One region of the Streptomyces sp. NPDC033131 genome, then DNA from elsewhere that is predicted to be linked to it. Evidence: riboswitches for the same ligand, from Rfam matches in the RefSeq annotation. Region 1 holds a riboswitch; each other region holds the start of a gene.
The links. A riboswitch is a leader RNA that binds a small molecule or an ion and turns the genes downstream of it on or off. The one in region 1 is predicted to bind cobalamin.
Positions count from the first base shown of each region.

Region 2: linked by a shared signal. The riboswitch ahead of ACZ5XS_RS09840 (ABC transporter substrate-binding protein) and the one ahead of ACZ5XS_RS22355 (cobalamin biosynthesis protein) in region 1 are both predicted to bind cobalamin.
Region 3: linked by a shared signal. The riboswitch ahead of nicT (Nickel transporter NicT) and the one ahead of ACZ5XS_RS22355 (cobalamin biosynthesis protein) in region 1 are both predicted to bind cobalamin.
Region 4: linked by a shared signal. The riboswitch ahead of ACZ5XS_RS02750 (ribonucleoside-diphosphate reductase subunit alpha) and the one ahead of ACZ5XS_RS22355 (cobalamin biosynthesis protein) in region 1 are both predicted to bind cobalamin.

Region 1 is NZ_JBVIPA010000017.1:51,503-58,935, reverse strand. Features, by position in the region: gene cobN (cobaltochelatase subunit CobN) at 1-1,733, opposite strand, end outside; gene ACZ5XS_RS22360 (cobyric acid synthase) at 1,730-3,238, opposite strand; gene ACZ5XS_RS22355 (cobalamin biosynthesis protein) at 3,235-4,176, opposite strand; cobalamin riboswitch at 4,278-4,417, opposite strand; gene ACZ5XS_RS22350 (hypothetical protein) at 4,630-4,851, opposite strand; gene ACZ5XS_RS22345 (inorganic phosphate transporter) at 4,895-6,142, opposite strand; gene ACZ5XS_RS22340 (lysozyme) at 6,296-7,045, opposite strand; gene ACZ5XS_RS22335 (class II aldolase/adducin family protein) at 7,242-7,433, shown strand, end outside.
Region 2 is NZ_JBVIPA010000005.1:230,421-237,853, reverse strand. Features, by position in the region: gene ACZ5XS_RS09855 (ArsR/SmtB family transcription factor) at 1-269, shown strand, start outside; gene ACZ5XS_RS09850 (4-hydroxybenzoate 3-monooxygenase) at 289-1,506, opposite strand; gene ACZ5XS_RS09845 (CoA-binding protein) at 1,588-1,995, opposite strand; cobalamin riboswitch at 2,071-2,263, shown strand; gene ACZ5XS_RS09840 (ABC transporter substrate-binding protein) at 2,328-3,344, shown strand; gene ACZ5XS_RS09835 (FecCD family ABC transporter permease) at 3,341-4,354, shown strand; gene ACZ5XS_RS09830 (ABC transporter ATP-binding protein) at 4,363-5,172, shown strand; gene ACZ5XS_RS09825 (hypothetical protein) at 5,228-5,962, shown strand; gene ACZ5XS_RS09820 (SixA phosphatase family protein) at 5,959-6,501, shown strand; gene ACZ5XS_RS09815 (YigZ family protein) at 6,554-7,180, shown strand; gene ACZ5XS_RS09810 (exonuclease SbcCD subunit D) at 7,387-7,433, shown strand, end outside.
Region 3 is NZ_JBVIPA010000027.1:40,566-47,998, reverse strand. Features, by position in the region: gene thrS (threonine--tRNA ligase) at 1-256, shown strand, start outside; gene ACZ5XS_RS29535 (nucleoside hydrolase) at 302-1,264, shown strand; gene nicT (Nickel transporter NicT) at 1,275-2,396, opposite strand; cobalamin riboswitch at 2,425-2,626, opposite strand; gene ACZ5XS_RS29525 (ArsR/SmtB family transcription factor) at 2,707-3,090, shown strand; gene ACZ5XS_RS29520 (LAETG motif-containing sortase-dependent surface protein) at 3,250-4,194, opposite strand; gene ACZ5XS_RS29515 (glycoside hydrolase family 13 protein) at 4,480-6,159, shown strand; gene ACZ5XS_RS29510 (DUF4142 domain-containing protein) at 6,184-6,888, opposite strand; gene ACZ5XS_RS29505 (Ig-like domain-containing protein) at 7,179-7,433, shown strand, end outside.
Region 4 is NZ_JBVIPA010000001.1:616,916-624,348, reverse strand. Features, by position in the region: gene ACZ5XS_RS02775 (carbohydrate ABC transporter permease) at 1-987, opposite strand; gene ACZ5XS_RS02780 (carbohydrate ABC transporter permease) at 1-4, opposite strand, end outside; gene ACZ5XS_RS02770 (extracellular solute-binding protein) at 1,111-2,397, opposite strand; gene ACZ5XS_RS02765 (GntR family transcriptional regulator) at 2,818-3,582, shown strand; gene ACZ5XS_RS02760 (DUF3311 domain-containing protein) at 3,747-4,001, shown strand; gene mctP (monocarboxylate uptake permease MctP) at 3,998-5,608, shown strand; cobalamin riboswitch at 5,785-5,913, shown strand; gene ACZ5XS_RS02750 (ribonucleoside-diphosphate reductase subunit alpha) at 6,039-7,433, shown strand, end outside.

The sequences.
Region 1 (7,433 bases):
GCGAGGTCGCCGTAGGTGTCCGCGCGCGCCATGGGCGGGACGAGGTGGTCGACGACGGTGGCGTGCCCGCGGCGCTTGGCCTGGGTGCCCTCGCCGGGGTCGTTGACGATGAACGGGTAGATGAGCGGCAGCTCCCCGAGGACGGCGTCCGGAGCGCACCCCCCGCTGAGCCCGAGCCCCTTGCCCGGCAGCCACTCCATCGTGCCGTGCTTGCCCATGTGCACGACGGCGTCGGCGCCGAAGCTGTTCTCCAGCCACCGGTAGGCCGCCATGTAGTGGTGCGAGGGCGGCATGTCCGGGTCGTGGTAGATCGCGATCGGGTTCTCGCCGAAGCCGCGCGGCGGCTGGATCATCACGACGACGTTCCCGAACTGGAGGGAGGCGAGCACGATGTCGTCCCCGTCGACGTACAGACTGCCCGGCGGCTCGCCCCACGCCTCCAGCATGCCGTCCCGCAGCTTGGGGTCGAGCGTGTCGAACCACGCCCGGTAGTCGGCCAGCGGCACCCGCGCGGGCGCGGCGGCGAGCTGCTCCTCGGTGAGCCATTCGACGTCGTGGCCACCGGCGTTGATGAGCCGGTGGATCAACTCGTCGCCGTTGTCGGGATGCCCTTCGACGACGTACCCGGCGTCCCGGAGCGAGTCCAGGACGCGGATCGCCGAAGCGGGCGTGTCCAGTCCCACGGCGTTCCCGACCCGGGAGTGCTTGGTCGGATAGGCGGTGAAGACGAGCGCGAGCTTCTTGTCCTGGTTCGGCTTGTGCTTCAGCACCGCGTGCCGTACGGCGATCCCGGCGACCCGCGCGGCCCGCTCGGGGTCGGCGACGTACACGGGAACGTCGTCCGGGCCCTGCTCCTTGAAGGAGAAGGGGACCGTGATCAGCCGCCCGTCGAACTCCGGGATCGCGACCTGCATCGCCGCGTCCATGGGGGAGAGGGCGGCGTCGGACTCCTCCCAGGCGCTCTTCGAGGAGGTCAGGCACAGGCCCTGCAGCACGGGGATGTCGAGGTCGGCGAGCGCCCCGATGTCCCAGGCCTCCTCGTCGCCTCCGGCCGAGGCCTGCGAGGCGTGCGCGCCGCCGGCGGCGAGGACGGTGGCGACGAGGGCGTCGGCCTTCCCGAGGATCTCGTACAGCCCGGAGTCGGCGCCGCGCAGCGAACCGCAGTAGACGGGCAGGGCGTTGGCGCCCTTCGCCTCGATCGCGTCGCACAGCGTGTCCACGAAGGCGGTGTTGCCGCTGAGGTGGTGGGCGCGGTAGAAGAGCACGCCGATGCTGGGGCGGCCCTCGACGAACGCGCGCTCCCCATGGACGCCGTACTCCGGCATCTTCTGCGGCTCGACGAACCCCTCACCCGTCAGCAGCACGGTGTCCGACAGGAACCGCGCGAGCTCGGTGAGGTTGGCGGGCCCGCCCTCGACGAGGTACCGCAGCGCCTCGGCCACCACACCCGCAGGCACGGACGACTCGGCCATGAGCTCCGCGTCGGGCACGGTCTCACCGCCGAGCAGGACGGTCGGAATGCCCGAGGCCTTGAGAGCGGCGAGCCCGTCCTCCCAGGCACGCTTGCCGCCGAGCAGCCGTACGACGGCGATGTCCGAGCCCTCGAGGAGCCCCGGCAGTTCCTCCGCGACATCGACCCGGGTCGGATTGCCGATCCGGTACGAGGCATCGGAGGCGGCCCGGGCCGCCAGCAGATCCGTGTCGGCGGTCGACAACAACAACACTGTGCTCATGCGGGCGCTCCCGGTGGAATGAAAGGCAGTCCTTGCGGCGCGCCGGACTCGATGAGCCGCCACAGCGCGTCCGTGTCCGCGTGCTGTTCGATCAGGTCGCCGAGCCGGTCGAGCTGCTCCTCGCGCAGCGCGGCGAACGAGGTGTCGGCCGCCGGCACGAAACGGCGGCCCGCGGCAGCCGCCACCTCGCGCAGGAAGGCCCGCCGGAAGCCGTCCGACTCCAGCGAGCCGTGCCAGTGGGTGCCCCAGGTGCCCCCGACCCGACAGCCGTCGAGGAACGGGTCACCGCCCCCGATCTCGGCGACCCCGTGATGGATCTCGTACCCCTCGACCTGCTCGCCGAGGGCCTCGCCGACGGGCCGGGTGAGGGTCTTCTCGCGGGCGAACCGCACCCGGACGGGAAGGAGCCGGAGCCCTTCGACATGCCCCTGCCGGCTCTCGACCTCGTCCTCGATGTGCTCGCCGAGGACCTGGAAGCCGCCGCAGATGCCGAGGATGGGCCTTTGTTCGGCGGCCCTGCGGACGAGAGCGTCGGCCAGCCCCCGCTCCCGCAGCCACTCCAGGGCCCGGACGGTCCCCCGGGTCCCGGGAAGGACCACGAGGTCGGCGTCGGCCAACTCCTCCGGCCGGTCCACGAACCGCACGACGACACCCGGCTCGGCGGCCAGCGCGTCGACGTCCGTGAAGTTGGACATCAGCGGAACCGCGCAGACGGCGACCCGCAGCACGTCCTCGCCGACCGGCGGGGCCACGACCGACTCCCTGACCGTCCCCCGCAGGGAGACCCGCAGCCCGTCCTCCTCGTCGATGCCGAGCCCGTGCCGGAAGGGCAGGACACCGTAGGTGTGCCGCCCGGTGAGCGAGTGCAGCATGTCGAGGCCGGGTTCGAGCAGGGACACGTCCCCGCGGAACTTGTTCACGAGGAACCCCGCGACGAGCGCCTGGTCCTCCGGTGAGAGCAGCGCGACGGTCCCGAAGAAGGAGGCGAAGACGCCCCCGCGGTCGATGTCACCGACGACGAGCACGGGCAGCCCGGCATTCCGGGCGATCCCCATGTTGACGATGTCGGTCCGCCGAAGATTGATCTCGGCGGGGCTGCCGGCCCCCTCACAGATCACCGCGTCATACGTGCCCCGCAACTCGGCGAGACAGTCGAGAACGGTCCCGAGAAGCTTCTGCTGCCGCCCCCCGTGATAGCCCCGCGCGCTGAGCTCGCCGACCGGCTTCCCGAGCAGCACGACCTGACTGCTCTGCTCACCGCCCGGCTTGAGCAGCACGGGGTTCATGAGTGTGGTCGGCTCGACCCGGCAGGCCTGCGCCTGCATGGCCTGGGCCCGCCCGATCTCGGCCCCTTCGCGCGTCACGAACGAGTTGAGGGACATGTTCTGCGCCTTGAACGGCGCGACCTTGACCCCTTGCCGCACCAGCCACCGGCAGATCCCGGCGGTGACGACACTCTTGCCGGCGTCGGAGGTGGTGCCGGCGACGAGAAGACCACCGCTCATCGGATACGCCCCCTGGTGAGAAACCGCCCGGCGACACTGACGCCGAGAGCCAGCAGGCCGACGCGCCGGGACAGCCGTACGGCCCGCTCGATGTCGGGTGTGGTGACGGCACGCCCGTCCCCGTTGAGTACGGGCCGGTGCTCCACCCGCCCCGCATAGGACAGGGTTCCGCCGAGCCGTACCCCGAGCGCCCCGGCGAACGAGGCTTCCACGGGGCCGGCGTTGGGACTCGGATGCTTCGCGGCGTCCGCCCGCCAGGCCCGTACGGCCCCTTGCGGATCCGGCCCCGCAAGCGCGGCCAGCACCGCGGTGAGTCGCGCTCCCGGCCACCCGGCGAGATCGTCGAGCCGCGCGGAAGCCCACCCGTAGCGCCGGTACCGGGGCGACTTGTGCCCGACCATGGCGTCGAGGGTGTTCACGGCCCGGAAACCGAGCAGCCCGGACACCCCGCCCACAGCTCCCCACACCAGCGCCCCGACCACCGCGTCGGACGTGTTCTCGGCAACGGACTCCACGACCGCCCGGGCGATCCCGTCGGCGTCGAGGGCCTGCGGGTCCCGTCCGCACAGGTGCGGCAGCCGGGCCCGCGCGCCGTCGACGTCCCCGGCCTCCAGCGCCCGCCCGATGACCCGGGCCTCCCGCGCGAGCGAAGTCCCCCCGACGGCGGCCCAGGTGGCGGCACCGGTCAGCGCGACGGAAGCGGCAGGTGACGTACGGACGGCCCGAACAGCAAGGCTTCCCAGGGCGACAGCACCCCCGGCACACACGACGGCGTGCAGGGCGCCCCACCCCCGGTGGTCCCGCCACAACACCCGTTCCACGGCACCCGCGGCCCGCCCGAACCCGGCGACCGGATGCCCACGGCGTGGATCGCCGAGCAGGAGGTCACCGAGAAGGCCGGCGGCGGCGCCGTACGCGAAAACGCGATCGGCACGCATGAACTCAGCCGACCGCTGTCACAGACAGGTCGCTGGGGTTGAACCTCGAACGGCAGCCGCGCATGGCGATATGTCCTCACTCAGGGTGTCCACGCCCTGGTTCGACGAGATCGGCGGTGAGAGTTCCTGGCTCCCGGGGGTTCCTACCCCGGTGACAGTGGCGGGACCGCGCCGGACTCACACCGGCTTCCTCTCCTACCGCCGTACATGGCTCGGGCAGTCCACCATGGGGTTGGAAGGGCCGTCAACTCGCTGTTGACCTGCGGGAGCGGAGTGTGCTGAGGCCCACATCGGGCGGTGCGGCGGGGCGCCCCACGGCACCCCGATCGGCCGGAATTCCCCTCGGGCGGGCATCGTCCGACGAACCGGCGGGGTGGGTCGCAAAAGCCCGCCCTGCCCGGACCGCTGATGAGGCGACCGGAGCAGGACGGGCCGGAAAGTGCGCGCGAGCCCTCAGGCCACGATCAGGTAGATCCCGTACCCCACGGCCGCCGCACAAGCCGCGAAGCACGCGTACGCGCCCGTGAGCGCCACGGCGGCCGTGTCACCCTGCGCGGCAGCCCGCTCGCGGCGGGACAGGCCCACGATGCCGAGGGTGAACAGGGCCACGAGGGCCACGGTGATCAGGAGGCTGATGCCGAAGACGGATCCGAGGGCCGCCCAGTCGATCTTCATGCTGGTTCTTCCTTCGTGCCGGTGGGTGCCTGGGTGGCGGGGCTCAGACGGTGGTCGCGGCCGACGGGGCCGCGGGGTCGGCCGCGGTGGCCGGGGCCGGGATGGTGGCCGTGAGGTCCTCGGTCACCGTGCCGCCGACGGGAGGCGGCGTCACGGCGGCCATGGCCGTGGTGACCACGCCGGCCGGCTCCTCGGTGTCGTTGACGTTCGTGTGGTCGACGACCTCGCGGCGCGAGAGCTTCCAGATCGCGGCGCTGGAGGTGATGAGGAAGACGGCTACGAGGGCCGTGCCCCAGGCGCCGAAGCCGGTCACGTACTCCGCGAGCGCGCCCACCAGGGCCGCGGCGGGCAGGGTCAGGCCCCACGCCACGAACATGCGGGTCGCGGTCGACCAACGGACCACGCCGCCCTTGCGGCCGAGGCCGGCGCCCATCACCGAGCCGGAGACGGAGTGCGTGGTGGAGAGGGAGAAACCGAGGTGGGAGGAGGCCAGGATGACCGTGGCCGCGCTGGTCTGGGCGGCGAAGCCCTGCTGCGGCTGGAGGTCGGTCAGGCCCTTGCCCATGGTGCGGATGATGCGCCAGCCGCCGAGGTAGGTGCCGAGCGCGATGGCGATACCCGCGCTGAGGATGACCCACATGGGCGGGTCGGAGTCGGGGGCGACGGCGCCGCCGGCGACCAGGGCGAGGGTGATGATGCCCATCGTCTTCTGGGCGTCGTTCGTGCCGTGGGCCAGGGAGACCAGGCCGGCGGAGGCGATCTGGCCGGAGCGGTAGCCCTTCGCGGCGGCCTTGCCGTCGGCCTTCTTGCCGAGGGAGTAGGACAGTCGCGTGGCCAGCATCGCCGCCAGGCCCGCCACGATCGGAGCGGCGATCGCCGGGATCAGAACCTTGGTGACCAGGACGTCACCGTGCACGCCGCCGAAACCGGCCGAGGCGATGGTGGCGCCGATGAGGCCGCCCATGAGGGCGTGCGAGGAGCTGGAGGGGAGCCCGACCAGCCAGGTCAGCAGGTTCCAGAGGATCGCGCCGACCAGGGCGGCGAAGATGACCTCGGGACGGATGCCGGTCTCGTCGACGAGACCCTTGGAGATCGTGTTGGCGACCTCCACGGAGAGGAAAGCGCCTACAAGGTTGAGCACGGCGGACATCGCCACCGCGACCTTGGGCTTGAGCGCACCGGTCGAGATGGTGGTGGCCATCGCGTTGGCGGTGTCGTGGAAACCGTTCGTGAAATCGAACGCGAGTGCGGTTACTACCACAATCGCGAGGATCAGCGAGAAGTTTTCCATTTACCCAGGCAATCGTTCGAGGTCATTGGCCAGATGAACGTAGGTAACCTGGGTGAACGGAAGATGAACTGAGCAGGGCTGCACGGTGACCGGATTCGGCGATTCCCGCTCCATCGGGCTCCAGTTGATCCGCGCGGCCCCGCCGCCGCGGGGTCAGTCGCCTCTGGCGAACTTCCGCAGCAGGCTCTGGGAGCCGTTGAAGAGATTCTGGTCACCCGGCAGGCCGCCGCCGTTGTCGTACTGCCAGATGGTCCAGAACGACCAGCCGGCAGGCAGCGCTCCGGGGTCTGCCGCGTCGTAGCGGGCGATCCACAGAGCGTGATCCGAGGCGAAGGCGCGGCTGCCGCCGGTGCACGTGTTCCACCAGTGGGCGGTCGTGTAGATCACCGGACGGCGACCGATGAGCCGCTTGACCTCGTCGCTGAACGACGTGATCCAGCTGACCATCTTCGGCTTGGTCAGGCCGTAGCACTTGTGCTTCTCGTCGTACGGGTTGTATTCGATGTCGAGCGCGGGCGGCAGCGTCCAGCCGTCCGCCCTCCATCCGCCGCCGTGGCCCACGAAGTGCGCCGCCTGCGCCGCGCCGGACGACGTGTGGGGCAGGGCGAAGTGGTACGCCCCGCGGATGATGCCCGCGTCGCGCGCTCCGTTGTACTGCCGGCTGAAGTACGGGTTGCGGTAGGTGGTGGACTCGGTCGCCTTGACGTAGACGAACGTGGCGCCCTTCGCCCTGGCCTTCTGCCAGTCGACGTCCTTCTGGTGCGAGGAGACGTCGTGCCCCTTCGGCAGGCTCGCGGCCGAGCCGGGCGTTTCGGCGAGGGCCGTTCCCCCGATGGTGAGGGCCGCCACGGACACCGCCAAGGCGCGGACGTGGCGGCGGGCCGGACTGCGATCACGGGCCATGTGTCCCCCCGGAATGGCGACGTGCATGACAAAGCTCCCAGAGATTACTGGAAGATCATCGAATCTCCGGTGATGTCCGCCCAAGCGACCAAAGAAGCCTGTGTGTGACCACATGTGTCCTTTCGGAGCTGCCGGTTCCGGCCTGAAGTGCCCTCGCCCGGGGGCAGACCGACGCCGTGCCTGGCAGGATCGCCGCATGGCTGAGGAGCGGTGGGACTCGGAGGGCGTACGGGGCGGCCGGGAAGGCGCACCGGAAGTGCCGGAGCCGCGGGGGAGGAGTGTGCGTCCCGAGGAGGCGCACGCCTGGGAGGCGCTCGTCGCGACGGCCCGGCGGACGGTGTCCGACGGACTGGTCGTCGGCACCTCCGGCAACGTCTCGGTACGCGTC
Region 2 (7,433 bases), on a different contig from region 1:
CCCTGCTCGGCGACCGGACCCGCCTCACCCTGCTGCACGCGCTGGTCGCGGGAGAGGCCGACGTCACGACGCTCACCAAGGCGTGCGGGGCGGCCCGGCCGGCCGTCAGCCAGCACCTGGCCAGGCTGCGGCTGGCCGGCCTGGTGAACACGCGCAAGGAAGGCCGCCGGGTGGTCTACAGCCTGCCCGACGGCCATCTGCGCCGACTGGTGGACGAGGCGCTGAACGTGGCGGACCACCGGCTCACCGACCGGCCGCCGCACGACTGACGCACCCGGCCCGGCCGGATCAGTACGCGGTGGCCGTGCCCAGATACTGCTCGGCGAAGGCCGCCCCGGCGGCGGGCGAGGTGAACAGACGGCGGAGCCGGGCGAAGGTGGTGCCCGCGCGGTAGGGGTCGCCCGACGAGGTGCCGTGGTAGACCTCGGAGAGCCACTGCGAGAACTCCTGGTAGTCCCACACCCGCCGCAGGCACGCCTCCGAATAGCCGTCCAGGCCGGACTCGTCGCCGTGGGTGAGGTACCCGGCGAGGGCGTCGCCGAGGAGGAAGGCGTCGTGCAGAGCGAGGTTCATGCCCTTCGCCGCGATGGGGGCGGTCAGGTGGGCGGCGTCCCCGGCCAGGAAGAGCCGGCCGAACACCATGGGTTCGACCACGTGACTGTGCATGTCCAGGACGCGCTTCTCGATCAGCCGCCCCTCGGTGAGCGGACCGAGGCCCGTGGCCGCGAGCCGCTCCTGGAGCTCGGACCAGACGCGTTCGTGCGACCAGTTCTCCGGGTCGTCGCCGGGCGGGCACTCCAGGTAGTACCGGGTCACCTCGGGGCTGCGGGCCATGTGCCCGGCGAAGCCGTTCGGATGGATGCCGAACACGACACAGTCGTTGGACGGAGGCGCCTCGGCGAGCAGCGCCAGCCAGCCGATGCCGTAGTCGTGCCGGGAGATGTGCGCCTGCTCGGGCAGGGCGCCACCGCTCACCCCGCGCCCCCCGTCGCACCCCGCGACGAAGTCGCACGCGACGACCTCCCGCTCGCCCGACTCCGCCGGGACGTAGGACACCGAGGGATGGTCGGTGTCCAGGTCGTGCAGCCGGACGCCCCGCACACCGAACCGCACCTGCCCGCCGCGCACGTCCGCGTACTCGCGCACCAGGTCCGTCACCAGCAGCGGCTGCGGATAGACGAAGTGGTGAGTCCCCGTCAGCTCGACGTACGAGAAGCGGAAGCGCTCACCGCCGAAGCGGAACTCGCACTCGGTGTGGAGCTGCGCGCGCTGCAGCAGGGTGTCCACGAGACCGCGCTGCTGGAGCCCGCGCACGGCCCACTCCTCGATGACGCCCGCCCGCGGCCGCTGCTCGATGAACTCGCGCGTCTCCGTCTCCAGGACCAGGCAGTCGACGCCGGCGGCCCGCAGGATGTTGCCGACGGTGAGCCCGGCGGGCCCGGCGCCCACGACGACGACCGGAAAGCGTTGCGGAGCACCGGAGTCGGGGGAAGGGGTGGAGGTCACCCGAACATTATGTCGGTGCGTCCCGGAGCGATTCGCGGATCGTGGACGGACGCCGCGGGCAGGTGGCGGCGAGAGCGTCCGTCAGCCCAGGCGGGGGATCTCGATCGCCGGGCAGCGGTCCATCACCATCTCCAGGCCCGCGGCCCGGGTGCGGTCGTACGCGGCCTCGTCGATGACCCCGAGCTGGAACCAGACCGCCTGCGCACCCCTCGCCACCGCCTCGTCGGCGACCGCCCCGGCGAGGTCGCTGTTCACGAACACGTCCACGACGTCCACGTCGAAGGGGATGTCCGCGAGCGAGGCGTACCCGCGCTCCCCGTGGACGGTCTCCGCCTTGGGATGCACCGGGACGACCCGCTTGCCGTAGCGCTGGAGCACCTCGGCCACGCCGTACGCGGCGCGCTGCCGGTTCGACGACAGGCCGACCACGGCCCAGGTGTCGCCGAGCCCGGTGAGGATCTTGCGGACCGTTGCCTCGTCGCCGTACACCGTGGGTCTCCCTGGGGCTCGTGAACGCTCTGACCTCTGGCACAACAGCGCGCCGCGACCGGTGATTCCCCTCCGTGATAGCTTGCCGGGGCCAGTCGAACCCATGACACGTGGGTCAGGGAATCCGGTGCGAATCCGGAGCTGACGCGCAGCGGTGAGGGTGACGGGCGGGGCCTCGGCCACTGGACGACGCGTATGTCGTCTGGGAAGGCGCCCCGACCGGACGATCCCGAGTCCGAAGACCTGCTGGCGGCCCTCGCGGTGACATACGGCGGGGGAGCACCGTACGACCGGGCTCCGCGTTCGAGCCCTCGACGATCGAGGACCACTCCGTGCAGACAGCACGCCTTGCCCTTCCCTCCGCCCTGCTCACGGCCGGATCCCTGCTCCTGACCGGCTGCGGCGACGCCGCCACCACCGATGCGAAGGCCGCCGTCAGCCTCGACAACTGCGGCCGTACGGTGCGGGTCGAGGCCCCGCCCGAGCGGGCCGTCTCCCTCAACCAGGGCACCACCGAGATCATGCTCTCCCTCGGGCTGGCCGACCGGATGGCGGGCACGGCGACCTGGACCGACCCCGTGATGAAGGGCCTGGAGAAGGCGAACGCCACCGTGGAGCGGATCGCCGACAACAACCCCTCCTTCGAGCGCGTCCTGGACGCCGAGCCGGACTTCGTCGCCGCCTCCTTCGTCTCCACGCTGGGGAAGGGGGGAGTGGCCTCGCGCGAGCAGTTCGAGAAGCTGGGCGTGCCCACCTACGTCTCCCCGTCCGACTGCGCCGGCAAGGACAACTCCGGCGACGGGGACGGCGCACGCTCCGAGCCCCTGACCGCCGAGGCCGTCTACGGCGAAATACGGGACCTCGCCGCCGTCTTCGGGGTGAGGGAACGGGGCGAGAAACTCGTCGGGCAACTCGAGGCGCGGATGACCAGGGCGACCGCCGGCATCGACGCCTCCGACGTGACCCTCCTGTACTGGTTCGCCAACTCCGAGTCGCCCTACATGGCGGGCTGCTGCGGCGCTCCCGGCGTCATCACCCGCTCCCTGGGTGCCAGGAACGTCTTCGACGACACGCACGACGAATGGCCGCAGATCAACTGGGAGACGGTCGCCGACCGCGACCCCGACGTCCTCGTCATCGGCGACCTGACCCGCAAGTCGCAGACCGCCGAGTCGGCCCGGAAGAAGATCGCCTTCCTGGAGTCCAACCCGGTCACCAGGAACATGACCGCCGTCCGGCACCGGCGGTACGTCCAGCTCAGCGGGCAGGCCATGAACCCGACCATCCGCACGATCGAGGGCGTGGAGAAGGTCGCGGCGGGCCTGCGCGACTTCGGGCTCGTGAAGTGACCGCCCGGGCGGTCCTGCTCGGTGCGGCCGGGACGGTCCTGCTGTGCTGCTCCCTCGCCCTCGCCATCACCATCGGCCCGGCCGACATCGAGGTCGCCGACGTGTGGTCCGTCGTCGCGGCCCATCTGGGCCTCGGAACCTCGGAGTTGACACCGATCCGGGACGGCATCGTGTGGCAGCTCAGACTGCCGCGCACGCTCCTCGCGGCCGTGTGCGGCGCCGGACTCGCCGTGTGCGGGGCGGTGATGCAGTCGCTGCTGCGCAACCCGCTCGCCGACCCCTTCGTCCTCGGAGTGTCCTCGGGCGCGTCGACCGGGGCCGTGCTGGTGGTCGTGCTGGGCGTCGGCGGGGGCGCGGTGTCCGTCCCGGCGGGCGCGTTCCTGGGCGCCCTGGTGTCCTTCGCGCTCGTGCTGTTCCTCAGCCACACGCTCGGCGGCAGCACCGACCTGGTGGTCCTCGCCGGCGTCGCCGCCATGCAGCTCTTCTCCGCTCTGACCTCGTTCATCGTGATGACCGCGGCCGACGCCGAGACCACCAGGGGCGTCCTCTTCTGGCTCCTCGGCTCGCTCGGCGGGGCGGGCTGGACCGACGTGTGGGTGTGCTTCGCCGTCCTGGCCGTGGCCCTGGTGGTCTGCCTGTCGTACGCCCGCACCCTCGACGCCTTCGCCTTCGGGCAGGACGCGGCGGCCGCCCTCGGGGTGTCGGTGGCCCGCACCCGTCTGGTGCTGCTGTGCGTCACGGCCCTGCTCACGGCCGCGCTGGTCAGCTCGGCCGGCGCCATCGGCTTCGTCGGCCTGGTGCTGCCGCACGCCGCCCGCGCCCTGGTCGGCCCGGGCCACGCCCGGCTGCTGCCGGTCACCGCGCTGGCCGGGGCGGTCTTCCTGGTGTGGGTCGACACGCTGGCCCGCACGGTTCTCGACCCGCAGGAGGTGCCCGTGGGTGTGGTGACGTCCCTGATCGGAGTACCGGCCTTCGTGGCGGTGCTGTACCGGACGCGGAGGGTGCGGTGAAGGAGACCGTGCGCACGGCATCCGACGTGCCCGGCGCCACGGCCACGGGCGGCCTGCGCGCCGACCGCGTGAGCCGTCGAGCCGACGGTCGCCTCATCCTCGACGGCGTCACCCTCGCGCCCGACCAGGGCTCCACCGTCGGCCTCCTCGGCCCCAACGGCTCCGGCAAGTCCACACTGCTGCGCGTGCTGGCCGGCCTGCTCGGTCCGAGCGCCGGTGTCGTCACGCTCGACGGCACGCCCCTGGCCGGCCTGCCCCGCCGCGAGGTCGCCCGGCGCCTCGCCGTGGTCGAGCAACAGGCCGACACCCAGGTCGAGTTGACGGTCCTGGACGTCGTACGACTCGGCCGGGTCCCGCACCGCCGCGCCTGGACGCCCGCCGCCGCCCACGACGAGCGGGCCGTTCGGTCGGCCCTGGACCGTGCCGGGCTCGGCGACCGCGCCGACCAGCCCTGGCACACCCTGTCGGGCGGTGAGCGCCAGCGGGTCCAGATCGCCCGCGCGCTCGCCCAGGAGCCCCGCGAACTCCTCCTCGACGAACCCACCAACCACCTCGACATCCACCACCAGCTCGACCTGCTGTCCCTGGTCACCGCCCTCCCGGTCACCACCGTCGTCGCCCTGCACGACCTCAACCTCGCCGCGATGTACTGCGACCGGGTGGTCGTCCTGCACACCGGCCGGGTCGTGGCGGGCGGTACCCCGGGCGACGTCCTGACCGAGCGGCTCATCGCCGAGGTGTACGGAGTGCGGGCCGCCGTGACCCGGGAGGGGCCCGAGGAGCGGCCGCATGTGCGGTTTCTGGGCACGCTGACCTGAACGGGTGTTCGGTCAGGCGGTGGCGCGGTGCTGTCCGCCCGCCTACGCTCACTTCGTGCTGCGCATCATCGACGACCGAACCGGCGAGCCCGTCGACCCCGCCCCCGCCCGCCGGGGTCTGACCCGCGTCCACGCCCATGTGGCGGGCGGCGACACCACCGCGCTGCGGGTGCTGCTCGTCGCCGACGTCCTGTTCCGGGCCCTCGAAATCGGTGGCACGCCCGTCTGGGCGCTGCTGACGGGGGAGCCGCAGCAGGCGGAACTGCGGGCGGCCGCGGCGGCCCTCGGCATCCGGCCGTTCGAGGACAGCCGGGAGGCGGGGGTCTCGTCGGGGCCGGGGCAGGCCCAGGTCATCCACGTGGTGGCCGAGAACGGGCCCGCCCCCGACGGCGTCCGCGTCACCGTCGGCCCCGTGGACCAGGCATCCCCCGCGATCCCGATCCCGGAGGGCGCCGACCCCGCCGACGTACGCCTCGCGCTGCTCTCCCGGCACCGGAGCGAGCCCGTGCGGCTCGACGCGGACGCGCTGGGTGAGGCCCGCGAGACCCTCGTACGGTGGCGGCGCGCGGTCGCCGACTGGGCGCGCAAGCCGTCGCGGGCGATTCCCGAGGAGGTGCGCGAAGAGCTCCGTACCGCCTGGGAGGACGACCTGGACGTGTGCGCGGTGCTCCGCGTCCTCGGGTCGGTGGAGACCTCGGACCTGCCGGAAGGCGCCCGCTTCGAGACGTACGCCTACGCCGACCGTCTCCTGGGTCTCGAACTCACCCGCGACGTGGGATCGGCGGCGTGATCGCCCGGGCGGGAGCGGGCCCGCTGCGTCACCTGCTCGTCCTGCGGCACGCCAAGTCCGCCTGGCCCCAGGGCGTCCCCGACCACGAACGCCCCCTCGCCCCGCGCGGCCGCCGGGACGCGCCGGCCGCGGGCCGGGCCCTCGCCGAGGCGGACCTGTTGCCGGACCTCGCCGTGTGCTCCACCGCCGTGCGCGCCCGGCAGACCTGGGAGCTGGCCTCCGCGCAGTGGGGCACACCGCCGCCGGTGCGGTTCGAGAGGCGGGTGTACGCGGCGGACGTCTCCGATCTGCTGGCCGTCGTGCACGAGGCGCCCGCACAGGTCGACACGCTGCTGCTGACGGGGCACAACCCCGGCCTGGAGGAACTGGTCCTCGACCTCGCGGGGGACGGCCTCGACGACGCGCTGGACGAGGTCCGCCTGAAGTTCCCGACCTCGGCGATCGCGGTACTCGCCTGGCGCGGAACCGTCTGGTCGGACCTCGCCCCGGGCACGGCCCTGCTGACGGACGTGATCGTCGCGCGCGGCAAGAAGAAGTGACCGCGAGACGGCCGAGGACGGGGAGGCGGACCAGCCCGCATAGGGTGGCCCGATGCAGGACGAGTACCGCACTGTGGCCCGCGCGGGCGTGCACGAGACCGAGGTCAACCGCTCCCGCTTCCTGTGCGCCCTCGCCCCGGCGGCCACCGAGCAGGAGGCCCAGGACTTCGTCGCGGGCATCCGGAAGCGGCACGCGGACGCCACGCACAACTGCTTCGCGTACGTCATCGGCGCCGACGCCGCGATCCAGAAGGCGAGCGACGACGGAGAGCCCGGCGGTACCGCGGGTGTCCCCATGCTGCAGATGCTGCTGCGCCGCGACATGCGGTACGTCGTCGCCGTCGTCACCCGCTACTACGGCGGCGTCAAACTCGGCGCGGGCGGGCTCATCCGGGCCTACGGCGGAGTGGTCGGCGAGGCCCTGGACAGCCTCGGCACCCTCACCCGCCGCCGCTTCCGGCTGGCCACGGTGACGGTCGACCACCAGCGCGCCGGCAAGGTCCACAACGACCTGCGGGCGACGGGCCGCCAGGTACGGGACGTGCGCTACGGCGAGGCGGTCACGATCGAGATCGGCCTGCCGGACGCCGACGTCGAGGCCTTCCGGGCATGGCTCGCGGACACGACCGCGGGAACGGCCGGGTTCGAACTGGGCGGGGAGGCGTACGGGGACGCCTGACCCCACAGCCGGCGCGGCCACTTCGCCAATCAGCGCATCAAGGACATTCCCTGTCATCTGCTGTCGGATGGGCGTGACGGTCCGAGGTTCGTGGTGGATCAGGTGCCGACAGGCGTTAGCGTGGTGGATGCTGACGGCGAGCTTGTATCGGTTCGTGCTGGTTCCAGGGGAGTTGCAGGGGGAGATATGCGGGTCGGAGTGGATTTGTGAGATTGCTGCACACTTCCGACTGGCATCTCGGCCGGGCGTTTCA
Region 3 (7,433 bases), on a different contig from region 1:
CGTCCGGCAGGCTCTGGCGCGGGGGCTCCGGGCGGAAGTCCACGGCCCCGGCGACGGCACCCTCGGCGCCCGGATCCGGGCGGCGCGGCTCGTGCCGTACCAGGCGGTGATCGGGGAGCGGGAGGCCGACGGTGACCTGGCGGCGCCGCGGCTGCGGGACGGGAACCGTCCGGGGGCGATGCCGGTCGGTGAGCTGCTGGACCGGATCGCCGCCCGGGTCGGTGATCGCGGGACCGGACTGTGGGCGGCTGCGTAAGGTCGCTGTCGTAACCCGTCGTAGCCCGGAGAGAGGAACCCAGCCGTGACCGGTCAGCCCATCCCGGTGATCATCGACTGCGACACGGGCGTCGACGACGCCCTGGCCCTGCTGTTCGCCGTACGCCACCCCGCGCTCGACGTGCGGGCGGTGACCTGCGTGGCCGGGAACACCGACGTGGACGGGGTCGTCCGCAACACCCTGACCGTGCTGGAGCAGGCCGGGGCCGGTGACATCCCGGTCGCGCGGGGTGCCGAGCGCCCGCTGATCGAGCCGGTGCGGACGGCGCGGCACGTGCACGGCGAGGACGGGATGGGCGACCTGGGGCTGCCCGCGCCGACCCGCCGGCCGGTCGACGTGGACGCGGTGACGCTGCTGCGGCGGGAGATCCTCGCCTCGCCGACGCCGGTCACCCTCATCCCCATGGCGCCCCTGACGAACATCGCGCTGCTGCTGCGCACCCACCCGGAGGTCGTGCGCAACATCGAGCGGATCGTGTTCATGGGCGGCGCGGTGACGACCGGGAACGCCACGGCGGTCGCGGAGTTCAACGTGTGGCACGACCCGGAGGCGGCCGCGATCCTGCTCACCGCCGGGGTGCCGATCACGATGTACGGCCTGGACGTCTTCAAGCAGGTCCTCGTCCCGGCCGGGGACGTCCAGCGGCTGCGCGCGAGCTCGGAACCCCGCCTCCGGCTGGCCGGCGAACTCCTCGCCCACCGCGACCCGGCCACCTCCGGCGACCCCACCCCCACCGGCGGCCTCGGCGACGCGGGCGCGGTCTGCGCGGTCGTCGACCCGGGCGGCATCACCACCGAACGCCTCCCGGTCGAGGTGAGCCTGGCCCCGGGCGCCACCCGGGGCCAGACGATCGTCGACCGGCGCCCCCGCCCCGGCGAGTCCGAGATCCACGAGGGCACCCGTGAACAGCGGCTGGTGGACGTGGCGTTGAGCGTGGACGTGGAGCGGTACGTGAAGCTGTGGCTGACGACGGTGGAGGGCGTCTAGGGGCCAGGGTCTAGCGGGTTTCCGCCGCCGGCCGTACCGCCCACCGCTGTTCCACCTTCGCGAGCCGCCAGTAGCCGATGGCCGCCGCCCACACCACCACGAACAGGCCGACGATGACGTAGCCGACGCTGTCGAGGTTGATGTCGGCGATCCAGGTGGTGACCGTGTCGCTCAGGTCGAGCTTCTCGTGCAGGACGCCGACGAGTTCGATGGTGCCGATGAAGAAGGCGACGGCGATGGACAGGCCGGTGATCGTGAGGTTGTAGAAGACCTTGCGGACCGGGTTGGAGAACGCCCACTGGTAGGCGAAGTTCATGAACGTCCCGTCGAGGGTGTCGAACAGGCTCATGCCGGCGGCGAACAGGAGGGGCAGGGAGAGGATCGCGTACCAGGGCAGGCCGGCCGCCGCGCCCGACCCGGCCATCACCATCAGGGTGACCTCGGTCGCGGTGTCGAAGCCGAGGCCGAAGAGGAAGCCGAGCGGGTACATCTGACCGGGCCGGGTGATGGACTTGGTGAGGCGGCCCAGGATGCGGTTCATGAATCCCCGCGAGTCCAGGTGCTGTTCGAGCTCCTTCTCGTCGTAGGCGCCCGCCCGCATCGCCTTGAACACCTTCAGGATGCCGAGCAGGGCGGCCAGGTTGAGGGCGGCGATGAGGTAGAGGAACGTGCCGGAGATCGTCGTACCGAGGACGCCGAGCACCTGGTGGGTGCCGGAGTCCTCGTTCATGACCTTTCCGGCGAGCTGGGTGCCGCCCGCGATCAGCAGGGCGAGGAGCACCACCACGCTGGAGTGGCCGAGCGCGAACCAGAAGCCCACCGACACCGGGCGCTTGCCGTCGGCCATCAGCTTGCGGGTGGTGTTGTCGATCGCGGCGATGTGGTCGGCGTCGAAGGCGTGCCGCATGCCGAGGGTGTAGGCGGTGATGCCGAGGCCGATACCGAAGGCCTTGTCGCCGACCTCGTAGTGCCCGGGGACGACGAGGAGGAACAGGATTCCGAAGGCGACGACGTGCAGTGCGGCGACGGCCGACATGAGGCCGGCGGTCTTGAGGGTGTCCTCGCGGCGCCACTTGAAGGACGTCGGGGCGGGGACGGGCGCAGACTTCTGGGCAGGCTTGGGCAGGGTCATCCGGTCACGCTCCAGCACCTCGTGGATCAACTCGTGAGATGCCGTGGCCGGTCTCCTGGCTTACGGGTCGTACGTGTCCGTTCCTGCCTTCCCGGTCGTGCTCGACCAGTGGCCCGGCTGGCGCCGGACGGGACGGAAACTCCCCGATCACAGTGGCGAGGGCCGCTCCGGCATGGACCCCCTGAGGGGTCGTCACCGGCTTCCCGAGCACCACGGCCCGCCCACCGTAGGGTTGCAGGCGGTCTCCTGCATAGCTGCGTACCTGCGCAGGTATGGAAGATCACATGGGGGTGCCTGCGAGGATGGCGGCATGCATCTCGTTCCGGCCGACCGAGCGGATCGCCGAACCATCGACGGGCATCGGGTGTGCGACGCGATCGCCGCGATCGGCGATGCGGGTCATGTACGCACCTGGGCCGACCGCTTCTCCCTGCTCGCCGATCCCAAGCGGCTCGCGCTGCTGCTCGCCCTGCACCGGACCGGCCCGCTGGCCGTATCCGACCTGGCGATCGCCACCGGCATGAACGACCCCGCCGTGTCGCAGGCACTCAGGCTGCTGCGGGCGGCGGGTGTCGTGGAGGGCGAGAAGGAGGGAAGGATCGTGCGCTACCGGGTGGTGGACGCCGACATCGCCTCGCTGCTGAAGCAGTGTGCGACCAGCCCGTCTGGGGGTCCCCCCTCTGGGGGATTTTGAGGACGAGGCCCTTCGGGCCGAAGCGGGGTCTGGGGGCGCAGCCCCCAGGGACGGGACGGGAAGGGGCGGCGGGGGCGAATCCCGTGTCCTCAGCCCGAAGCCGGACGCCGGCCGGGCTGAAACAGCCCGACCGGCGCCGACCACACCGACTGCGCCTGATTACGAGCGGGCGGCCTTGCGACGCCGCGTCGCCAGCACGATGCCCGCACCGCCCGCGAGCAGCACCGCCGCACCGATGGCGATCGGCCCGGTCGCGCTGCTGCCACCGGTCTCCGCGAGGTTGTCGCCGCCGCCGTTCGGGGTGGCGGCGGGAGCGGTGGTGGACTCGGAGGCAGACGGGCTCGGGGCCTCGGTGGACGGCGAGGGGGACTCGGCGGGGGGCTCCGTCGCCGGGGGAGTCGTCTCCTCCGCCGGCGTCGAGGGCTCGGTGGCCTCCGGGGTCGACGGGGTCGGCGTCGGGGTGGCCGGCGGCTCGGACGGAGCCGTCGTGCAGTCCTTCGTGCCGCCGTTCCAGGCAGCGATCAGCTTGTCCTTGATGACCGGGCGGTCCGGACCCTTGGGCAGGTCGCCGTGGACGAAGCCGTCATCGGAGTCGAGGACGCCGTCGAACTTGACCGCGCCGCGGTAGAGGTCTATCTGCGCGAAGCAGCCCGCGTCCGGCACCGCGATGTCGAGGGTGTCGGTCTGGCCCGGCTTGACGGTCACCGTGTCGAAGTCGACGAAGACCTGCTCGCCGGAGGTGCCGAAGGTGGCGCCGTGGGCGAGGTAGGAGGCCAGGGAGGCCGTGCACGTGCTGGCGTCGCCGGCCGTGCGGACCTTGATGTGGACCTTGCCGTCGTCGGTCGGCTTGAGGTTCTGGTCGTCGACCTTGACCGAGTCGTAGAAGCTCGTGCCGTCCAGCGAGAACTGGCAGCGGTCGGTCCCGGTCTCCGTGCCCGCGCCGGTGCCGGGCTTGTAGGTGCCGCCGGAATTCCAGCCGTCGCCACCGGGCGTGCCGGTGGCCCAGGCGCCGGAAGCGGCGGCGACGGAGGCGGAACAAAGGACGAGTGCCGCGGCGCCCGTCCCCAGCAGGCGGCGCGCGGTGACACGTCTGACTGTCGACATGCGGATCCCATCGGATGTGTGTGAGGGGTGGTGAAGTGCTTTGCAGCAGCTCTGAGAAACACTGGGCTCATTGGTCACATGCGCCACAGTGTTCGCACATCGTGGATCTCCCAGCGGAACGCTGTCAACCTGCGGATATGCAGAGGGAGTTCAGGACTCCCTCACAATTCCGACACACAGGGAATGAACCGCTCCGGACGGCGTTCGAGTTCGCTTTCCCGACAATGTGGACAGATACCTGAGTACCGTTGCCACCGTCACGACCGCCACGAGGGAGAACGCCGCGTGACCGACGCGAACCCCGAGCACCGACTCCACCTTCCCGACCTGTCCTCCAGGAACCCCGACTGGTGGCGGCAGGCCGTCGTCTACCAGGTCTACCCCCGCAGCTTCGCCGACGCCGACGGCGACGGGCTCGGTGACCTGCGCGGGATCACCCGGCGTCTGAACCACCTCGCCGCACTGGGCGTCGACGCCCTGTGGCTCAGCCCCTTCTACCCCTCCGAACTCGCCGACGGCGGCTACGACGTCGCCGACCACCGGGACGTCGACCCCCGCCTGGGCACCCTCGACGACTTCGACGCGCTGGCCGCCGAGGCCCACCGCCTCGGCCTCAAGGTGATCGTCGACCTCGTCCCCAACCACACCTCCCACCGGCACGCCTGGTTCCGGGAAGCCCTCGCCGCGGCTCCCGGCTCGTCCGCCCGCGACCGCTACGTCTTCCGCGACGGCCGTGGCGGCCACGGCGAACTCCCGCCCACCGACTGGCAGTCCGTCTTCGGCGGCAGCGCCTGGAAACGGGTGCCGGACGGCCAGTGGTACCTGCACCTGTTCGCCCCCGAACAGCCCGACCTGAACTGGGACAACGAGGAGGTCCGCGCCGACTTCCGCACCACCCTGCGCTTCTGGTCGGACCGCGGGGTCGACGGCTTCCGCGTCGACGTCGCCCACGCCCTCGCCAAGGACCTGGAGGAACCGCTGCGCGACCTCGGCGCCCCCGAGCTCAGCAGCGAGGAGGCGCTGCCCCGCTTCCCGCCCGGCAGCCACCCCTTCTTCGACCGCGACGAGGTCCACGAGATCTACCGCGACTGGCGCAAGATCCTGGACGCCTACCGCCCGCCCCGTATGGCTGTGGCCGAGGCCTGGGTCCAGGGCGCCCGGCGCGTGCGGTACGCCCGCCCGGACGAGCTCGGCCAGGCCTTCAACTTCGAGTATCTGAAGGCCGGCTGGGACGCTGCGGAGCTGCGCCAGGTCATCACCGACTCGCTGGCCACCGCGTCGGAGGCCGGCGCCTCCGCCACCTGGGTGCTGTCCAACCACGACGTCGTGCGGCACGCCTCCCGCCTGATGCTCCCGCCCGGCACCGACGACAACGCCTGGCTGCTGTCCGGCGGTCACGCCCCGGCCGTCGACCTGGCCGAGGGCCTGCGGCGAGCCCGCGCCGCCACGCTCCTGATGCTGGCGCTGCCGGGATCCTCGTACGTCTACCAGGGCGAGGAACTCGGCCTGCCCGAGGTCGCCGACCTGCCCTTCGAGGTCCTCCAGGACCCGATCTGGGAACAGACGGGACGCGTCCGCAAGGGACGGGACGGGTGCCGGGTGCCGCTGCCGTGGACGAGCACGGGACCGTCGTACGGCTTCGGCGCGGGCGGTGCCTGGCTGCCGCAGCCGGAGAGCTTCGCGTCCTACGCCGTCGAGGCGCAGGACGGGGTCGAGGGCTCGACCCTGGAGCTCTACCGCAGGGCCCTCAGGCTGCGCCGCAAGCTGCTGGAGGGCGAGACGCTGACCTGGACGGCCGGCGGCCCGGACGGCGTGCTGGACTTCACCCGCAACGACGGCTGGCGGTGTGTCGCCAACCTGTCGGGCACGGCCGTACCACTGCCGCCGGGCGAAGTGCTGCTCGCGAGCCGCCCGTTGGAGGACGGGCGGCTCGGCCCGGACACGACCGTCTGGCTCGCTCCCTAGGGACCGGCCACCCCGCCGACGGACTCAGGGGGTGATGGTCGGCGTCGCGGTCGCGGTCGGCGGAGGGGTCAGGACGATCATCGGCTCGCCGGGCTGGGGCGCCGGCGGAGTCATGTCGCTCTGGGGCAGCTTCGGCGGGGTGGTCTGCTGGAAGAGGGCCTGGTCGAAGTTGACCAGGTTGGTCTTCTCCATGACCGTGATGTGGTCCAGGACGGTGTTGTTGGCCTGGTCGGCCAGCTGCCGCACCAGCGAGTTCTTGGTGGTGGAGCGGATCTTCGCGATGGTGTTGAAGATCGAACCGTGCGTGATCCGCAGGATGTTCGCGAAGTTCGAGTCGAACGCGTTGCCGGTCGGCGAGGAGTCGATCTGGTTCACGAACGCGAGCTGCTGCGGGCTCGCCACGTTCGGCAGGGTGATGTTCAGCAACGGGCCGATCTTGCGGCAACTGGCGTCCAGTGCCGCGTGGCCGTCGATGAGGTGCTCGGACGCGGTCTTGACCTCCGGGGCCGTCCCCTTCTTCAGGCCGATCACGCCGAGGGGGTACTCCCACAGCCCGGCCGCGCGCACTGCGACCACGAAGGCACGGTCCTGCTCGGTCAACGGCCCCCACTGCGTCTGCGCGATGACCCTGTCCTGCGCGCTGGACACGGTGTCCAGGCCGAGCATCGAGGGGTAGGCGAGCGCACCCAGGGTCAGTGTGAGGGCACCACCCACGAAGAGAGTTCCCATCGAGTTCCGCGAAAGTCGCACCGTGTCTCCTGCCCGGTAGGGGTCCCGCCGGCAGGCGGGTCGGACGCTCAGAGATACGGACACGGAAGCGTCAAGAACCTTTTGAATTGGTAAAATCTTCGGCGCGGGTGCGCGGGAGTCCTACGACGGGATCCCGGCACCTCGCCCGTGGATCCGTATGGCCGTACCGCCTCGCCCGTACGGCCCACAGCACACGCCACCCGCCCGGACGGGCCGCGAGAATCGCACGCGTCGGGGTCCACGACGTCCGGTGAGGAGCGGTGCCGACGATGAGCATGGCGAACAAGGCGACGAGGGTCGCGCTGGCGGGGATCGCGGTGGTGGGCACGCTGGCCGTGTCCGGTCTGTCGCCGGAGGCCGCCGCGCATGGGCGGGAGCTGTGGGGAGAGGTGACCATCGTCCCCGGACGGGAGGGGGTCGTCGAGGTCTCGGAGTACGCCGGGGCGGCGACGCCGGGCACCGGGTCCGCGCTCACCCTGACGGCGCCCGACGACAGCGCGGTCACGGGCGTGCCGCTCACCGGC
Region 4 (7,433 bases), on a different contig from region 1:
TCATTCGACCTCTCCGATCTTCAGCATCTGGCGCATGTAGACGGCGACCACGCCGAGCAGCAACAGCACGGTGAGCAGGGCGATCGCCGAGCCCTGGGCGTAGTCGTTGACCACGAAGGCGCGGTCGTACGAGTACGTGGTGAGGATCTGGAACTCGGCTTCGGGATGGCCGTTGCGCATCACGAAGACCTGCGGGAAGACGCCCATGTCCCAGATGACCGACAGGGTCGTGAGCATCACGATGATCGGCTTGAGGATGGGGAGGGTGACGTAGCGGAAGACGCCCCAGGCGCCCGCGCCGTCGAGCCGGGCGGCCTCTTCCAGCTCCTTGGGGACCTGGGTGAGACCGGCGCTCAGCGTGATCACGACGAAGGGTACGGCCCCCCAGACCACCAGGAGCATGATCACGGCCAGGCCCTGCGGCCCGCTGGCGAACCAGTTGTGGCCGATCATCTCGACCCCCGGCAGCTTGCTGAGCAGCGCGTTGAGGATGCCGTAGTCGGCGTCGAAGAGCCATTTGAAGACGGTGGTGGCGACGATGATCGGCATGCCCCAGCTGGCCACCAGCGCGATGTTGATGAGCGTCTTCACCCAGCCGGACACCCGCTGGAGCAGCAGCGCTATCAGCATGCCGGCGACCATCGTGAAGATCACGCAGCCGGCCGCGAAGACGATCGTGCGGACCACGACGGCCCAGAACTCGGCGTCGCCGAGCACACCCGTGAAGTTGTCGAACCCGACCCACTCGGCCGGCAGGAAGCCCCACAGCTGGGACTGCCCGAACGTCTGGAAGGACAGGACGACCAGGCGGACCAGCGGATAGCCGAGGACGAGCGCCAGGATCAGGAGGCAGGGGGCGAGCAGGAGCCAGGGGGTACCCGCTTGGCCGGAAGTCCGGACTCTGGGCGGCTTCTTCGCCACGGCCGGTGGTGGCGGTGCCTGCCGCGGTGGCGGCACCTTGGCAGGGGTGGTCGTGTCGGCACTCATCCGCGCGCTCCTCAGCGGTCCCTCGGGTCGTCCGAAGCCCTCGTACGCCCACCCGGCGGGTCGTACGGGAAGCAGGGCCCCGCCCCCGGATGCTCCCGGGGTCGAACGGGGCCCTGCGTCCGGTCACTTGTTGTTGATGACCTTGTCGATCGCGGTGTCCGCGTCCTTCGCGGCGTCCTCGACCGACTTCTTGCCGGTGCCGATGCTCTGCAGCATGGTCTGCAGGATCTGGGCCTTCTCGACCTGACCCCAGCCCGGTGCCATCGGGACGAACCAGTTGGACTCGGCCGCGGTGGCCGGGACCGCCGTCGCCGGGTCGTTCTTCAGGGTGGCGAGGTCGGTCTTGTTGTTGGGCAGGTTGCCCTTGGCCATCAGGCCCTTCTGGCCGGTGGAGTTGGTGAACGCGTTGATCCACTCGGCGGCCACGGCCTGCGCGTCGGACTTCACCGGGACGGCGAGGTCGCTGCCGCCCAGGAAGACGGGGAGGCTCTTGCCGGACGGGCCGGGCATCACGAAGTTCTCGACGTTGCCCGCGAGCTTGCCGGTCTTGTCGTTCTCCTTCGCCGCGGCGGTCGCGCCCTCCCAGGCGGGGGCGAAGATCATGCCGGACTTGCCCTGGCCGTAGACGATGTAGCGGTCGGACTCGTCCTTGGTCTTGTCGCCGTGCATGTACTCGTCGACGACGTTCTTGAACTCCTCGAGGCCCTTGAGGGACTCGGGCGCGGAGAGGTTGCCCTTCCACTGACCGCCGGACTCGACGGCGATCGAGCCGCCGGCGTCGTAGACGAAGGACATGGCCGCGTACCAGTCACGGGTGGGCTGGTACCAGGCGCTGAACTTGTCGCCCTTGTCCTTCTGGAGCTTGTCCAGGGCGGCGGTGAGCTCGTCGTACGTCTTCGGGACGGACTTGACGCCCACGGAGGCGAACAGGTCCTTGCGCCAGTTGGCGACCCGGCCGCCGGCGTAGTAGGGGACGCCGTAGGTCTTGTCCTCGTACGTCACCGAGGCCTTGAGGCCGTCCAGCCAGGCGGCGGAGTTGTCGAACTTCGCCGGGTCCAGGGGCGCGAAGGCTCCCTTGACCATGTAGCCCAGCATCTCGGTGTTGCCCATCTCGACCACGTCGGGGGCCTTGTCGGTGGCGAGGACCGCGTCGAGCTTCGCGTTCTTGTCCGGCCAGCCGTAGTACTCGTGGTTGATCTTGATGCCGGGGTGCGCCTTGATGACCGCGGCGTCGGCCGCCTTCACCAGCTCCGGCCAGTTGTTCTGCGCGTCGACGGTGAGCCAGACGGTCAGCTCCTTGGCGTCCGCGCCGCTCTTGTCCGAGTCCCCGCTGCCGCTGTCGCCCCCGCACGCCGCGATGGAGACCATCATGCCCGCGATACCGATCGCGGCTGTCAGCTTGCGCTTCACGCCACCCTCCTCAGGGATGCCATAAACCCCCCTGCTCCCTGCGGTGAACGGCGTCGAACGCACCTACCGCCCATGGGGCCGGGACCTGGACCAATGGTGTAGACCAGTAGGGGGAGCTTGGCCCAGACCAATAGGGCTGTCAAGGGTGTTCCAGCAGGCTCCGGGCGTCCGTTGCGGTACCGAGATATGCAGGGACCTTTCATTCCGCAAGCGCCAGACAAGCGACAGATCGGACGGACCAGTTCCGGCGACCACCCGCGAGGGAAGGAGGCCTGGTGGACTAGACCAGCAGCGATCTCAGGGGTATACAGAGGAGATCACGCAGCGCGCGGGAGATCCCGGTACGCTGCCGTGCCACGATGTGAGCCGTGGCCGACGGGATGTCGGCCGCTTCGGCACCCGGAGCCGGGAAGGCAGAGCATGAGCACCGACGTCAGCAGTGCGGAGAACGAGGGTGGGGCGATCGTCCGTACCGCGCGCGTGCCCAAGTACTACCGCCTGAAGAAGCATCTGCTCGACATGACGGAGACGCAGTCGCCCGGCACCCCCGTGCCGCCCGAGCGCACGCTGGCCGCCGAGTTCGACACCTCGCGCACCACCGTGCGCCAGGCTCTTCAGGAGCTGGTCGTCGAGGGACGCCTGGAACGCATTCAGGGCAAGGGCACCTTCGTCGCCAAACCGAAGGTCTCGCAGGCGCTCCAACTGACCTCGTACACCGAGGACATGCGCGCCCAGGGCCTCGAACCCACCTCCCAGCTGCTCGACATCGGCTACATCACCGCCGACGACCGCCTCGCCGGCCTGCTCGACATCACGGCCGGCGGCCGGGTGCTGCGCATCGAGCGCCTGCGCATGGCCAACGGGGAGCCGATGGCCATCGAGACGACCCACCTCAGCGCGAAGCGCTTCCCGGCCCTGCGCAGGTCCCTGGTCAAGTACACGTCCCTCTACACCGCGCTCGCCGAGGTGTACGACGTCCATCTCGCCGAGGCCGAGGAGACCATCGAGACCTCGCTGGCCACCCCGCGCGAGGCCGGCCTGCTCGGCACCGACGTCGGCCTGCCGATGCTGATGCTGTCCCGCCACTCGCTGGACCGGCAGGGCGAGCCGGTGGAGTGGGTGCGGTCCGTCTACCGCGGCGACCGCTACAAGTTCGTCGCCCGCCTCAAGAGGCCCCAGGACTAGGGATTCCGGCAGGCATTCCCCTGCTGCCGAGGGCGGAAACAGCGCCGAGGGAGCACAGAACCACCACATACCGATATACGGACGAGGGCTTCCGCTCTCCTGACACCGTCGCCTAGATTGCCTGCGCATCGCACCGGTGATCAACGAGGGGACGGAGCCGCGGTATGTCCAATGCGCCTGAAATGAGACCACCGGTGGTGACACCGGTCCGCGTGGTCATCGCGCTCTGCCTCTTCGCCCCCTTCGTGGCCATGCTGTGGGTGGGTTCGTACGCGAAGACCGACCCCGCCTTCATCGGCATCCCGTTCTTCTACTGGTACCAGATGGCATGGGTGCTGATCTCCACGGCGCTCACGATGATCGCGTACAAGCTGTGGCGCCGTGACCAGAGCGGCCGTCAGGAAGGTGCCGACAAGTGAACGAGGGCGTGAACGGCGTCGCACTCGCCGTCTTCATCTTCTTCTTCCTGGCCGTCACCGTCCTGGGCTTCCTGGCCGCACGCTGGCGCAAGGCCGAGAACGAGCACAGCCTCGACGAGTGGGGCCTGGGCGGCCGGTCGTTCGGCACCTGGGTCACCTGGTTCCTCCTCGGCGGCGACCTGTACACGGCGTACACCTTCGTCGCCGTACCGGCGGCGATCTACGCGGCGGGCGCGGCCGGCTTCTTCGCGGTGCCGTACACGATCCTGGTCTACCCGCTGATCTTCACGTTCCTGCCGCGCCTGTGGTCGGTCTCGCACAAGCACGGGTACGTGACGACCTCGGACTTCGTGCGCGGCCGCTTCGGCTCGAAGGGCCTGTCCCTCGCCGTGGCCGTGACCGGCATCCTGGCGACGATGCCGTACATCGCGCTCCAACTGGTCGGCATCCAGGCCGTTCTCGACGTGATGGGCGTCGGCGGTGGCGAGGACACCAACTGGTTCGTCAAGGACCTGCCGCTGCTGATCGCCTTCGGTGTACTCGCGGCGTACACCTACTCCTCGGGGCTGCGCGCGCCCGCGCTGATCGCGTTCGTGAAGGACACGCTGATCTACATCGTCATCGCGGTGGCGATCATCTACATCCCGATCAAGCTGGGCGGGTTCGACGACATCTTCGCCTCGGCGAACGAGAAGTACACCGCCGCCAAGGCGGGCGGACTGGTCCCGCCCGAGGCCGGCCAGTGGACGTACGCGACCCTCGCGCTCGGCTCCGCACTGGCGCTGTTCATGTACCCGCACTCGATCACGGCGACGCTGTCCTCCAAGAGCCGTGAGGTGATCCGCCGCAACACCACGATCCTGCCGCTGTATTCGCTGATGCTGGGGTTGCTCGCCCTGCTCGGCTTCATGGCCATCGCGAGCGGTGTCGACGTCGCCAACCCGCAGCTGGCCATCCCTCAGCTGTTCGAGAACATGTTCCCGGACTGGTTCGCGGGCGTGGCCTTCGCGGCGATCGGCATCGGCGCGCTGGTGCCGGCGGCGATCATGTCGATCGCGGCCGCGAACCTTTTCACCCGCAACATCTACAAGGACTTCATCAAGCCGGACGCCACGCCGGCGCAGGAGACCAAGGTCTCCAAGCTGGTGTCCCTGCTGGTGAAGGTCGGCGCGCTGGCCTTCGTCCTCACCATGGACAAGACGGTCGCCATCAACTTCCAGCTGCTCGGCGGCATCTGGATCCTGCAGACCTTCCCCGCCCTGGTCGGCGGCCTGTTCACGCGCTGGTTCCACCGCTGGGCCCTGCTCGCCGGCTGGGCGGTCGGCATGATCTACGGCACGGTCGCCGCGTACGGCGTGGCCTCGCCGACGCAGAAGCACTTCGGCGGCTCGTCCAAGGAGATCCCCGGCATCGGGGAGATCGGCTACATCGGCCTGACCGCGTTCCTCCTCAACGTCGCCGTCACGGTGGTCCTCACCTTCGTCCTGAAGGCGCTCAAGGCCCCCGAGGGCATCGACGAGACGTCCCCGGCGGACTACACGGCGGACGCCGGCGACCCGGGCGTCCAGGTGGAGCTGCCGCCGGCGACCGCGGGCACCACGCACTGAGTCGTACGTCAGCACGGGCCGCCGGAGTGATCCGGCGGCCCGTCGTCGTTTCCCCGCCTGCCTCCGACGGCCGCGAGGGGACGTCGAGGAGATCACTCTCCACACCGACCAGTTGACACTCCGAAACCGGCGCGACACAACATATGGGGGTGCTGTCGCCGCCCGGCACAAGATGTATGCTCATGCTCGCTGTCGTCGCAGGGGAATCCGGTGCGAATCCGGAACTGTCCCGCAACGGTGTACTCATGCGCGTAAATACGGGCACGAGAGTCAGTCCGAGGACCTGTCGACAGCGCGCCCGGCCATCAGGTCCGGGTGCCATGACGTCCGGGCCTCGTGGAATGGGCCGGCTGGACGCGACGCCGCGTGCGCTCGTGTGCTGCCGCCTGCCCTCCGCAGGGCCCCCGTGCCGAGCGAGGGAGAGCCCCACGTGACCATCGCGCCAGCAGATCCGGCTTCAGTGACCCCGGTGGCCGACGACGGTCCCGGGACCGTGTTGCTGCGGACCCTGACCGAGCTGACCGCCGACCTCCCCGACGCCGACCCCGGCCGGGTCGCCGCCGCCGCGCTCCGCGGCCGGTCCGCGCGGGCGGATGGGACGGAACTGCGCGAGCTGGCCACCGAGGCGGCCGCCGGCCTCATCTCGGAGGACCCCGCCTACTCGCGGCTCGCCGCCCGCCTGCTGACCGTCAACATCCGCGCGGAAGCCGCCTCCCAGGGCGTCACGTCCTTCAGGGAGTCGGTCGCGGTGGGCCACCGCGAGGGCCTCATCGCGGACCGTACGGCCGAGTTCGCACGGGTCCACGCCGACCGCCTCGACGCCCTGGTCGACGTGCACGCCGACGACCGGTTCGGCTACTTCGGCCTGCGCACGCTGCACAGCCGCTATCTGCTCCGGCACCCGATCACCCGCCGGGTGATCGAGACGCCGCAGCACTTCATGCTCCGGGTGGCGTCCGGGCTCGCCGAGGACGACACGGTCAGGGCTCTCGACGAAGTCGCCGCGCTCTACCGGCTCATGAGCCGTCTCGACTACCTCCCCTCCTCCCCCACCCTCTTCAACTCCGGCACCCGGCACCCGCAGATGTCGTCCTGCTACCTCCTCGACTCCCCGAAGGACGAGCTGGACTCCATCTACGACCGCTACCACCAGGTCGCGCGGCTCTCCAAGCACGCGGGCGGCATCGGCATCGCCTACTCCCGCATCCGCTCCCGGGGCTCCCTGATCCGCGGCACGAACGGCCACTCCAACGGCATCGTCCCGTTCCTGAAGACCCTCGACGCCTCGGTCGCCGCCGTGAACCAGGGCGGCCGGCGCAAGGGCGCCGCCGCGGTCTACCTGGAGACCTGGCACTCCGACATCGAGGAGTTCCTGGAGCTGCGCGACAACACCGGTGAGGACGCCCGCCGTACGCACAACCTGAACCTCGCGCACTGGGTCCCGGACGAGTTCATGCGCCGTGTGAACGCGGACGCGCAGTGGTCGCTGTTCTCCCCCGCCGACGCGCCGGAACTGGTCGACCTGTGGGGCGAGGAGTTCGACGCCGCCTACCGCGAGGCCGAAGAAAAGGGCCTCGCCCGCAAGACCATCCCGGCCCGCGACCTCTACGGCCGCATGATGCGCACCCTCGCGCAGACCGGCAACGGCTGGATGACCTTCAAGGACGCCGCCAACCGCACGGCCAACCAGACGGCCGAGCCGGGTCATGTCGTGCACTCCTCCAACCTCTGCACGGAGATCCTGGAGGTCACGGACGACGGGGAGACGGCGGTCTGCAACCTGGGCTCGGTGAACCTCGGCGCGTTCGTCGACCGGACGGCCGGG